DNA from 4 places in the Paenibacillus sp. TSA_86.1 genome. Region 1 is predicted to be linked to each of the others. Evidence: riboswitches for the same ligand, from Rfam matches in the RefSeq annotation. Region 1 holds a riboswitch; each other region holds the start of a gene.
What was found. Region 1 has a riboswitch for cyclic di-AMP ahead of ACUTVW_RS12730 (3D domain-containing protein). Riboswitches for the same ligand answer to the same signal wherever they lie in the genome.
Positions count from the first base shown of each region.

Region 2: another riboswitch for cyclic di-AMP. It lies ahead of ACUTVW_RS25475 (ubiquitin-like domain-containing protein); the one in region 1 lies ahead of ACUTVW_RS12730 (3D domain-containing protein).
Region 3: another riboswitch for cyclic di-AMP. It lies ahead of ACUTVW_RS05030 (C40 family peptidase); the one in region 1 lies ahead of ACUTVW_RS12730 (3D domain-containing protein).
Region 4: another riboswitch for cyclic di-AMP. It lies ahead of ACUTVW_RS01915 (hypothetical protein); the one in region 1 lies ahead of ACUTVW_RS12730 (3D domain-containing protein).

Region 1 covers NZ_JBQZGE010000004.1:340,623-343,732, forward strand. Annotated here, with positions in the region: gene ACUTVW_RS12720 (ABC transporter substrate-binding protein/permease) at 1-49, shown strand, start outside; gene ACUTVW_RS12725 (amino acid ABC transporter ATP-binding protein) at 36-758, shown strand; cyclic di-AMP (ydaO/yuaA leader) riboswitch at 948-1,143, shown strand; gene ACUTVW_RS12730 (3D domain-containing protein) at 1,146-1,814, shown strand; gene ACUTVW_RS12735 (polysaccharide deacetylase family protein) at 1,967-2,788, opposite strand; gene lpdD (prenylated flavin chaperone LpdD) at 2,944-3,110, shown strand, end outside.
Region 2 covers NZ_JBQZGE010000022.1:51,427-54,536, reverse strand. Annotated here, with positions in the region: gene ACUTVW_RS25480 (TatD family hydrolase) at 1-698, shown strand, start outside; cyclic di-AMP (ydaO/yuaA leader) riboswitch at 940-1,193, shown strand; gene ACUTVW_RS25475 (ubiquitin-like domain-containing protein) at 1,463-2,647, shown strand; gene rnmV (ribonuclease M5) at 2,803-3,110, shown strand, end outside.
Region 3 covers NZ_JBQZGE010000001.1:1,078,687-1,081,796, reverse strand. Annotated here, with positions in the region: tRNA gene ACUTVW_RS05040 (tRNA-Leu) at 1-48, opposite strand, end outside; gene pelA (pectate lyase) at 245-1,198, opposite strand; cyclic di-AMP (ydaO/yuaA leader) riboswitch at 1,581-1,712, shown strand; gene ACUTVW_RS05030 (C40 family peptidase) at 1,718-2,182, shown strand; gene ACUTVW_RS05025 (carboxymuconolactone decarboxylase family protein) at 2,277-2,606, opposite strand; gene ACUTVW_RS05020 (hypothetical protein) at 2,771-2,989, opposite strand; gene ACUTVW_RS05015 (hypothetical protein) at 3,109-3,110, opposite strand, start outside.
Region 4 covers NZ_JBQZGE010000001.1:444,691-447,800, forward strand. Annotated here, with positions in the region: tRNA gene ACUTVW_RS01905 (tRNA-Leu) at 258-340, shown strand; gene ACUTVW_RS01910 (glutathione peroxidase) at 554-1,030, opposite strand; cyclic di-AMP (ydaO/yuaA leader) riboswitch at 1,410-1,590, shown strand; gene ACUTVW_RS01915 (hypothetical protein) at 1,705-2,136, shown strand; gene ACUTVW_RS01920 (HAD family hydrolase) at 2,280-2,978, shown strand.

The DNA.
Region 1 (3,110 bases):
GCTGCTCGGACGATTGGAAAGGAAGTTGGGTGCAAGTGATAGACGTTAGACAATTACACAAATCTTATGGCAAAAACGATGTGCTTAAGGGCATCGACGTAACGATCGGAAAAGGTGAGGTCGTCGTGGTTATTGGCCCTTCAGGTTCGGGAAAAAGTACGTTCCTGCGCTGTCTGAATCTGTTGGAGCAGCCTACATCCGGGCAAATTGATTTTGAAGGTGTTTCGATCACTGATCCAAAGCACAACATTAATGCTACGCGTGAGAAAATGGGGATGGTGTTTCAGCATTTCAACCTGTTTCCTCACAAAACGGTTCAGCAGAACATCACGATTGCGCCAATCAAGGTGAAAAAGCAATCGACAGATGAAGCGAACAAAATTGCTGAGGATCTTCTGAAAACGGTCGGTTTAGCGGACAAAAAAGATACGTATCCCAATCAGCTATCAGGTGGACAGAAGCAGCGGATTGCGATTGCAAGAGCACTGGCGATGCAGCCGCATGTCATGCTGTTTGACGAGCCTACATCTGCTCTTGACCCGGAGATGGTCGGAGAGGTGTTGGAAGTCATGAAACGTCTTGCTGAAGGTGGAATGACGATGGTTATTGTCACTCATGAGATGGGTTTTGCACGTGAGGTTGGTGACCGGATTCTGTTTATGGACGGCGGAGTTATTGTCGAAGAAGGTAAGCCTGATGAGGTGTTTGGAGCACCGAAACATTCGCGTACACGAGACTTTCTGGCCAAAGTGCTTTAATTCATTCATTCTACCCTATGTATAGGATAAGGTTAAAAAAGGCGTTATCGGATCCAAAAATCCGGTAACGCCTTTTTGTTGTTTGAAAAAAAGATAGAATCGGAAAAGTAACTTTTTTGTTACCTGCATATGTTTTCAAAACGCCAAATGGAAACATTTACTACAGTTCAAGGTTACAAGATTGTGATATATTGAAGGCTGCCGAAACTTCCGAAGTGGAAGTGCGGGGGACGTAACGATGCAGATATGTTATTCATTGGATAAACATACTGCTTGGGGTGAATTAGGAATACATAACGCTTCAATATGTCAAGTAAAGCCTATAGGGTGGGCTCCTCCATCCGAATCCGACAACTAACTTCGCAGGCATAATGAGGGAGGAAGACCATGTATAACAAGAAACGTTTAGCCAAAACTGCCATCGCACTACTTACATCTATTCTATTCATTCAAGCCGTTCCGGCTCACGCGGATTCCGTTCATGTGGCTAAAGATGGGGACACCTTCTTCACCTTATCCAAACAATATGGTGTTGATATGAACACATTAATCAAAACAAATAAAGACATTTCACCTTATAACATCTATGGCGGTTTGAAAATTACCATCCCAGGTAACGAAAACAAAGCAGCAGCCCCAGTTCAAGTGAAGTCGCAGGAAAAGGCGGTTACAGCTGCAAGTCTGGACGTAAGTTCGGATAATAAAGTTGTACAGGCTTGGGGGAAAACTTTTGACTACAGCAAAACACTAAGTGTTAAAGCGACTGCATATTCCGCTGATGCATCTGAGAATGGTGGATGGGGGCCCGTTGATTATTTTGGAAATCCGCTGGAATTGGGTACGATTGCGGTAGATCCCAAAGTTATTCCTTTTGGCACTAAGGTTTTGGTGACAGGACATACACATCCAGGATTGCCGAAACAGGCTTTCGTAGCAACGGCTCTGGATGCCGGTAGTGCAATTAAGGGAAATCGCATCGATATCTTCATCCCTGGAAGCAAGACATTTGTAAGTTCGTTTGGTTTTCAGGATATTGAGCTTTACATTTTAAAATAAAGCTATAACGCTTCCTTTTATTATTATGGAGGCTCATAAGTTGAAATCATTATAAACATAATCAAAGGCAAAAATAGAAACAGGGTGTTCTTTAGTGTTATCATGACGAAAATGAATCATGACTACACATAGGAGCACCCTGTTTCTTTCAATTATTGTTTCTCTTTGGGCAATTTAAGCATTTCGTCCAACGTGACCAATTCATATCCTCGATTCCGCAATTCCTCGATAACTTCAGGCAAAGCTTCTACCGTACCTTGCAGGTTCGATCCTGTACCGCCGCCAGCATGCTGCAATACAATGGAGCCGGGTTTCACCGCAGAGAGAATATTATGTTTTACCCTTTCCTTGGACAATCCTTTCCAATCCAGAGAATCCACATTCCAGTTCACAATGCTGTAGTGCTGCTTGGCGGCCCAACGTAGCTGCTCCTCATTAATGTCCCCGTAAGGAGGACGAATCATTTTAGGCGTATATCCGGTCAGGCGATGAAGAATATCTCCCGTATGTAAAATTTGTCTGCGAAAGGCAGTCATCGATAACTTGCTGAATTCAGGATGATTATAGCTGTGATTGCCTACAATATGCCCTTCTTTTACCATACGTTTCACCAGATTCGGGTGTTTCTCCGCACGGCTGCCTACAACAAAGAAGGTTGCGCGAACCTTATATTTTTTCAAAACATCAAGCACTTGAGGGGTGAACCTCGGATCTGGCACATCATCAAAAGTCAGCGCAACTTGCTTGGTGGAAGGGCCATTTGTTTTGAAGGTATCCGCATACTTCTGCCGAAGTTGACCCAATGTCAGCTGTTCTTCTCTAGCATCTGAGCTAGAGGCCGGTGTATCCTTCGGATTAGACATTCCGCGTGATATAGTCTCAGAAACAGGATCAGAGGCAGTAACTGTAGGGGCCGAATAAAATCCGGAACATATGACAGTAACGAGTGCGAGCATGACGAGGCGTATACTCATTTTAACGGCCTCCTTTATCAAAATTACGTTCTCTATGGTATGCCCTATGGTCACTTCTTTTATGCGGATGTGAGAAGTCTCATTGCCACAATTAGGTTATGAAAGCGATAATTTCACCATATAAGATATAGAAGAAAAGGATAGGTGGGAAGAGAATGAGTACATATGATTTGAAATCCATTCGTTTAGAGGTTTTTGAAGCAGGGCAGGACAAGATATTTCTGGTCACTGGTGGGAAAGCTCATATTGGAGCTGTATCTACATTTTATGTGGACCATGATCGGGTTAGCGGGACAACGGTGCATATCCCGGGGCATAAGGA
Region 2 (3,110 bases), on a different contig from region 1:
GGGCGGTGGATGCAGGGGTCACCCGCATGATTAATATAGGATTTAACCGGGAGACCATTCCAACAACGATGAAATTGGCTGAAACGTATGATTTTATCCATGCGGCTGTAGGATGGCACCCGGTAGATGCGATCACGATGCAAGAGGGTGACCTGGAGTGGATTGCGTCATTGTGCAAACATGAAAAAGTGGTAGCGATCGGTGAAATCGGTCTAGACTATCATTGGGACACTTCCCCTAAGGAGGTACAGCATCGCGTATTACGACAACAAATTGCATTGGCACGAGAACTGAATATGCCGATTGTCATCCATAATCGGGATGCTCATGAGGATATTGTGCGTATTTTGCGTGAAGAGAAAGCTGGTGAGGTCGGCGGTGTGATGCATTCCTTCTCAGGTAGCTGGGAAACGGCAAAAATGTGCCTGGATTTAGGATTCCATCTGTCCTTCGGTGGACCCATCACATTCAAAAATGCCAAGCAGCCTAAAGAGGTGCTCGCCAAGGTTCCGATGGACAGGTTTTTCCTTGAGACGGATTCCCCCTATCTTACACCTCATCCTTATCGTGGAAAACGAAATGAGACAGCGCATGTACGTCTGGTTGCGGAGGCAGCTGCGGAAATTAAAGGCATTTCGGTGGAGGAAATTGCTGCAATAACCACCAAAAATGCCATGGAACGTTTTGGGATTCGATAAGAAAACGAGTAAATCGGGTGAAAAAGGGAGTTATAGAGAGGTAATTTGCCCTTTGTATCAAATAAACGAAGAATATTACAATATTTTAACCAAATATTTAGAAAAACGTACTTGATCCGCGCTTTACAACATGCATCGAAACAGGATATCATCTTTTCAGTGAATTGTTGTGCGGAAAATTGGACAGATGTTCGGGGGATGAACAAAGGGACACTTTCCGATAAAACAACATTACTTTCATGAATCAATCTCGCTGAGTCTCCGTTAACGGAGAGCGGGGGAACCAATAGGGCTTAAACAGCGGTGATTCTAGCCGTTGCGCACCGTTCGCTGACCCAAAAGCAGCGCATCGTTCTGCGAAGCCGTATTTGATTTCTTCTTTGGGTCTCGGGGTGAATTCAAGGGCGTCCGCCATGAGCGGGTGACCTAAGATAGGGCGGCTCTCTTTCGCCCGAACCCGACAGCTAACCTCGCAAGCGGAAAAAGAGAGGCAACCTCGTGCATGAATTTCCGATATTCAAAATCATTCGGAAGCCACGAAAGGGTCTCTTACACTCTTTCTTTGGCTTTTTTTGTTTTGAATAAAAGAAACTGGCTCATCATACGGTAAGTATTCAGGATGGTGGCATCATGTTGCGAAGAGGGGTTCATGGTGCAGAACCGGTCATTACCTCTGATCTGTGTTCTGTAGAAAAATTGGTATAGTCGCGTCAAAGACATCATGCATTACTTTAGACGGCGAGGCTATGAAGGAGGACGGAGAAGTGGGCATATTCCAACCAGAAGAGACCCATGAGTCACGATCATCCAGTAAGTCTTTCGCGTTGCGGTGGAAGCATGAGAACTTGCGTCAAATGGCACTGATCGCGATATTCTCAATTGCGCTTACAATCATGATCTTGTTAGTCGTTTACGGTCAGGCCGGGAAGCAGGTATCACTGGTTATTGACGGCAAAGCTCAAGTGGTAGAGACTCGTACAGGAATGCTTCAGGAAATGTTGGAGGAGCAGTCAATCGCAGTCAGCCCTCACGACAAGGTATCCATGCCCATGAATGGGGCAATTACCGACGGAGACCGAATCGTTATTGAGCGGGCCGTTCCAGTTAACATCACGGCAGACGGAGACACCAAGACTCTGTATACAACCGATTCATCGGTACAAGATGTAATTCAGCAATCAGGTATTGAAGTTGCAAATCATGATAAAGTGTATCCAGCGCTCGGAACTGCAATCAAAGCGGAGATGAAGATTCGTGTAGTGCGTGTAACAAAGCATACAGTGGATGTGAAACAACCGATTGCATACAAAGTTGTTAAAACGGCAGACTCTAGTTTGTTCCAAGGGGATAACCGTGTTGTAGTGAAAGGCAAGGAAGGCACAATTGTGCAGCATATCGAAAAGGTATTTCAAGATGGAGAACTCGTCTCCAAAAAAATGGTCGGCAAAACGGTTGCTGCCAATCGTGTAGATAAAGTGATCGCGGTAGGTACAAAGGCGAAGCCAGTAGTGAAGGAGCCTGAAGTTCAATTGGTATCAGCCAAAACTTCAACCGCCGCAAAAACAGTAACAACGAACTCGAAGAAAACATCTGCCTCGGGCAGCAAGTTGATTACGGTCTCAGGGAATTCTTTTAAATATTCTAAAGTGCTGAAAAATGTTTCCATGACAGCCTACTCTTCTGAAGAGCCGGGTATTGGCACAAAAACAGCTTCCGGTACTCGTGTAACGGAAGGGCGCACCATCGCAGTTGATCCTAAGGTCATTCCAATTGGCTGGTGGGTTTACATCGAGGGCCTCGGCTTCCGTCGTGCGGAAGATACAGGCGGCGCGATTAAAGGCAATAAAATTGACGTTTATTATGATAGTGTGAAGCACGCCCTGAATTTCGGACGTAAAAAAGGCAAAACGGTTTATGTAATTGGTCCTGTGAAGCCGGAAGCGAACTAAATTCGTTTTACTTTGAAATGGGAATGCTATAAAATAGTTGCATGAATGATTCATGCGGAATATGCGGCGGAGGGGTCTGAAATCAGTCTCCTCCGCCGTTTGGCAGAGAAGAGGATATTCCTCTTCTTTTTGCGTTAGAAAGGAAGAAATGGAACATGATAAAAGAAGTTATTGTTGTGGAGGGTCGTGACGACACGGTAGCGATTCGCCGGGCGGTTGAGGCTGATACAATCGAAACCGGTGGCTCTGCCATTAATCAGCGTATTCTAAAGCGAATCGCACTTGCTCAGGAAAGACGTGGTGTCATCATCCTGACGGATCCGGACCATGCGGGAGAACGTATCCGCAAAATTATTGCCAACAGGATCCCTGGCTGCAAGCATGCTTTCATTCCAGAGGCAGACGCGACGCGTAAAGGGGATATCGGGGTAGAGAATGCTTCACCGGAGGCCATTCGGCATGC
Region 3 (3,110 bases), on a different contig from region 1:
CCCACACGGACCTGAACCGTGCGCGTCTGCCAATTCCGCCACGACCGCATATATTTTGTCTCTCCAATTATTATCGGCGACAAGAAATAATATATCACGCGTGCTTTGACCTGTCAATACATAAAAATAAACAAATACGTGCGAACCGAATACGTAGTCGGTTCGCACCCCTTGGGCTTGCCTGTGATGAAGCTATACATAACCGTTGGTGATGTGTTATTCACTACTGTCCAGAAAAGATCTTTTACAGCTTGGACGGCCAGTTGCCGTACCATGCATAACCGCCTCTTCTTTCCTTTTCAATATCACTCAGCTTATATTTCACGACGCCATCACGTCCAACAAAGATAGGTTTGTCCGTACCGAGTTCATAGAAACGCGCCCAGATCGGTGATGCACTCGAATCAGCAATGATTCGGCTGTCCCCGTTCCCACGCTCATACCGATATCCTGTAATTTTCACTTTGTTAAACCAAGCTTCGGCACCTTTGATGGATGCAGTGATTCTCGAATTAGCCGATCTTGTTTTCAGAAACTTCACAATATTAACACTTTCACCTGCCGTCAGTGACGGCACTTCATAGATTCTCGCTCCTGCAGGTCTCAGTGAACTGGAATCATGCTGCTGTCCCCAAGCCGTTAACTTCCCACCGGATACCACCTGGGTGTTCAGGATGGCGTCCACTCCTTTAGAAACCGCATTTTTACTACGATTTGCGAGTGAACTGTCGATAAAGGAAAAGTTCCCCTTACGTGCTGCGACTTCATCGAGCATGTACATCACATTAATCATTGCATCATCATTATAAGTAATATGTTTATGATAACCGGAACTTTGATAGACTTGTGGCCAGCCGCCATTGGAATATTGCATGTTAAGCAAAAAATTAATGCCTTTGATTGCAGCAGCCGAGTATCGCTGGTCATTTGTTTTCTTGAATTCAGTTGCAAGTCTTCTAATTTCTGAATATGTAGCTTTATTATCAATTGTTGACTTAGCCCATTCACCTGACGTCTGACTATAATCTTTTCTCCAGCCACCATCCGGGCGCTGATTTTTCAAAATATCGGACAAACTCGCTGTTGTACCAGAGGCATCTGCCGCCGATACGGTTGGTGCAGGAAGAACGGCCATTCCCGCGACGGAAAACACCATTGAACATGCCAGTACAAATGTTACTAATTTTTTTGCTTTCACTCAATAACACTCTCCCCAATTCACAAATTTGATTACTCCCTCATAATAATTCCAATGAAAACAATTTAAATACAAATTTTGTATTTAATAATTGTATGATATGCAATAAACAAACATTTGTCAATATATGCAACATCCTATATGTATTTTCTTTAATTTAACATAAAGGAGTACCCTTTTAGCTCTTGACAAGCTTGTTTAATATCCACACTTGTCTCCCATGAAACACTAATGACTTTTTTGTAATCTTTTCAGCCCTTTTTAAACATAATTATGACTAAAAACGATAATTCCGCTAACATTGACGTTAAAAGAAGGGCTTTAAATAGGTTTGACAATTACGTATTTATGCAATATAGTTTCAAATAGTTACAAAAACTTAATTATTCATTTGCCGAGTTTCAGGATTGAAAACGGGGGAACCATTTTGGGTGAATTATTCTTATACATAGGAAATATAGGGAACCTTCTACCGAACCCTTAGCTAACTCCGTAGGCATCGAAGGGAGAACATTGATTTTGAAAAAACTGATTATTTCCATTTTTGGAGCTGCTGTACTATTTACATCCGGAGCAACAAGCACAGAGGCAAGTACAATTAATACAATGGTTAACAATATGACAGGCATCCCGTATAAGTGGGGCGGCACAACCATGGCTGGCTTCGATTGTTCCGGGTTTATGAGATATCTTTTTAACAAATACAGCATTGAATTGCCACGCACGTCGCAACAACAAGCCAAAGCAGGAACTCCGATATCCAAAGCGAGCATTCGTACAGGAGACCTGGTATTTTTCAACACAACGGGCAGAGGCATCTCACATACAGGCGTTTACATTGGCGGAGGTCAATTTGCTCATGCTTCCACTAGCAAAGGTATCAGCATCACCAAGTTGTCTAACCCTTATTTCAATGATCGTTATGTGACAGCAAGACGCGTTACAGGTCAATTTATGTATAACAAAATGTTGGGTAAAATCTAAGAAACCATTCCGATCTACATCCACATAAGCAGTTACAATAAAAGGGAGGCTCCGGTTTAAACCGGAACCTCCTTTTTATTGTAACATCGTAAGACTACTGCAGCGCCTTCTGCACCCTCATTGCTCCCTGTGACAGAGCATGTCCGCCGCCCACTGCACCAGCGACAGCTACGGTCTCCATGATCTCCTGATCGGTCGCGCCCTTGGAACGTGCCTCTTCTACATGATAGAACGTGCAGACTTCATTATTAGCAAACAAACCGATACCTAGCGCAATTAACTGCTTGGTCTTGGCATCAAGCACACCCGGCTGGAAGCACTCACCCGTGAACTCATGATATGATTTCACCACATCGGGGAGAACATCGCTTAATGCGCCAATCTGATCCTTATACGCATGAACTTTATCATTCATCAATGTCATGACTTGCAGCACACCCTCTCGGCTGTAAACACAGCGATTATTTCCACTGTACCTATCTTCCCACGCCTGTGTCGCAATTATGCCCAGCCTTGATGGTAATTCCAAACATTCGGTGTTGAAAATATTCTCTTTGGAGAAGATTTCCGGTCACGTGAATCCGTTATTTATTCACTTAAAACACTTTGACGAGGCTCACTGAACAACTGATAACGGTAAGACCGATCCAGCTTCACAACACGGCGATTCTGCCTGCGTATAAGTACTTGCCCATCATCCCAGGCAACCACGATACCCGTTACGTCATTAGACTCCAGCTCGTCCCGCACTACTCTTACCTTCTCCCCTGACAAACGCAGGGCATCCAACTCTGTATCACTAATCATGTCTCTAACTCCCATACTCAAATTTCTTTACAAAAAGAGACCTAAATGAAAAGTCATTTAGGTCTCACGTGACTGTATTGGACTGTCATGTCATTCGAAAAAATGTCCCGACTGAGAGTTT
Region 4 (3,110 bases), on a different contig from region 1:
TTTTAAGTTATACATTCGTTTGTGAATACGAAAGCATTCGTTTTCAAATCACAGCTCTTTTCTTGAGGAATCAGATTTAATGATATGTGCTTTCTAAGGAAATATGACTGGATTTTGTGCAGAGTATAGGCAAACCAGAAAGGGAAGTGCATAGCTTAAATGATAAACTATTGTAAGATGAAGAAAGAGTAATAAAGTGCTTTACTTTTGTAGGGGAATCCGGTATAATCAATTCTGTTGCCGATAATTTACGACATGCGGTCGTGGTGGAATGGCAGACACGCTATCTTGAGGGGGTAGTGGGCGTATGCCCGTGGAGGTTCGAGTCCTCTCGACCGCATTATATGAAGAGTTATGTGAGGAGCTTTCCGTGATGGAGAGCTTCTTTTTCGTTTTGTTTGATTGCGTTGTTTGTATTTATCGTCGGGAACAGTATATAGAATATAGAGGATGTAATTCATGCGAGAAAGCAAACAAGCCACCCTCTAGCCTTGAGCAAAAGTGTCTGCTCTTTGATGTCGGATGGCCTGTTTGTATATTTGTATAGCCTTGATTATTTGAGGAGTTTCTGAATATCTTCTTCGATTTTGTCCGGAGTCGTCTGCGGTGCATACCGCTTCACAACTTTACCGTCCTGATCGACAAGGAATTTGGTGAAGTTCCATTTGATGGCTTTGGAGCCAAGCAAGCCTGGTGCTTCTTTTGAGATATGCTGGAAGAGAGGGTGAGCGCTGGAACCATTGACATCAATCTTTTCAAACATAGGGAAGCTTACGCCATAGTTCATCTGGCAGAACTCGGCAATATCGTCAGAAGAGCCCTTTTCCTGCGCGAACTGGTTGCTTGGGAATCCAAGCACTTCGAACGGAGCATCCTGGAATTTGTCTTGCAGCTCCTGTAAGCCCTTGAATTGAGGGGTGAGACCGCATTGACTTGCGGTGTTTACAATTAACAACACTTTCCCGCGATATTGGGACATCTCAATCTCTTGCCCGCGGAGGGTGTTTACTTTGAAATCATAGACTGACATGAGGATCGCCTCCATCTTATTATTCTTGATGTGCTTATTATATTTTATACAATTAAATAATGCAAAACTTATTTTGGTTTCACGTTGTTATAACCATCAACGGGGCCTGAATCCCGAATGAGTAGGAATTGTATTGATCCATTTCTGTGCGGATGAGAAATAGCTAGATTGGAAGAGGTGGATAGCGTATAACCCCATTGTAAGCGCTATTCTTAATGGTTATTGCCGGAAACCTGACGATTCGGTGATCTGGCTGCACTTTACATGATCATGGCACGGGTGTATGATTCATAGCGTAATTTGAATTTTAATTAAATTGTACATGAAAAACGAAACAAACGATAATATCGATCGGTCTTATACTCAAGATTTACGAACGATGTTTTAATCGCTGAGTTTCCATTCGTAGTGGGTGGAAAACGGGGGAACCAAAAGGATGTGCTGTATTGTATTACAGCAGTATACGTCCATGGGGTGAATTTTCTGGCGACAGCCGGAAATAGGGCGACTCTCGCGCCCGAATCCGTCAGCTAACCTCGTAAGCGTTAAAGGGAGAGGCAACAAACCGCACGCTGGTTCATGGCGTTTTCGCCATGGATTATTTAAGAAGCGTTTCGGAGGCCTTGGTCCCCACGCTTCTTTTTTGTTGTCTTTTCACGCTAAGGGAGGAACGAATGATGGATACAGAGATGATTTTAGTAACGGCTCCGAATGAGGCTGGACGTAAATTTGTTAAATTGCTGATGTACAAAAAAATGCCTTTTGCCGTTCTGACGAACAGTGCTGGTGAGGAGCGCAAACTTCGCCGGATTGGCGTAGAACACGTCATTCGTATGAATACGGCAGCGGCTGAGAAATGGTTTTTGCCACAGGGTAGTGTAGGGAATGTATTTATTTTTGAAAATAGTCTGAATTTGACCTGCCGTTACCTGCAGATTTGCCGCTCATGGACATCGAAGTCCTTATGTGTAATCACCGAGCAGAGTCACCCTAAAGGGATTTATCGGGGCATGGGTGCAGACAAAATCGTGTATTCATTGAATGGGGAAGTCGGTTTTCTTCTTAATAGCTGCAATAAACCGGAAGCTGAGGTCAGCAGCTTGTGATTGATCCGATGTAAGGTGCCTGCTATAATTGCAGGTACAGACTAACGGAATTTGAGGAGACTCATGCTTGTCGTGGGTCTTCTTTTTTTATGGATACAGTATGCAAGCCAGGGGTGACCTGCGGCTTACAAGGAGGAATCGGCGTGCCGGATATTGCCGGATTGAAGTGGTTGTTTTTTGATGTGGGGGATACGCTGGTGGACGAATGGGAGCCGGTAGACGATATTATCGGGCAGTTCGTTCGAGAAGCCGGTGCGTACGGGTATCCAGTGAAAATGGAAGCGGTACGCGAACTGTTTGCCACCTGTTACCGCAATTATGAACAGTGGCCTATGAAAGTTGCTATACGCACATATATTCATGATGAAGATCACCGCGTTCAGATTCAGGACAAGCTGAAATTCCATAAAGAGCTGGAGCAGCCGTTCCCTTCCGCAACCAAGGTGCTTGAGCAGCTTTCACAGCACTATCGAATCGGCATTATCGCCAATCAGAGCCCTGGAACGGAAGCGAGGCTGGAGAGCTACGGACTTCGGAAGTATGTCGATGTTCTGGCATGTTCGGCAGAAGAAGGGGTGTCCAAGCCTGATCCGGAGTTGTATGCGGTTGCTTTGAAGCAGGCAGGATGCGCTCCTGAAGAAGCGGTTATGGTCGGAGATCGAATCGATAATGATATCATGCCAGCGCGTAGTTTGGGCTTACGTACGATTCGTATTTTGCAAGGGTACGGAAGGTTCCAACCAGAGCTTTCGGATGACGAGCGTGCAGACTGGACGGTCGAGTCGCTGGATGAACTGCTACCATTGCTGATACCTGATGGGGATACGAGCAGATCTGTATGAGCATAAGGTTAGATCCGGTCGAGATAGAGGTATATGCGGCTGGAGCACAAAATAAAAACACAAAAAGGCTGATACGCCCGGTATGAGGATACCGTGGCGCATCAGCCTTTTTGTATACTATGGCATTATAAA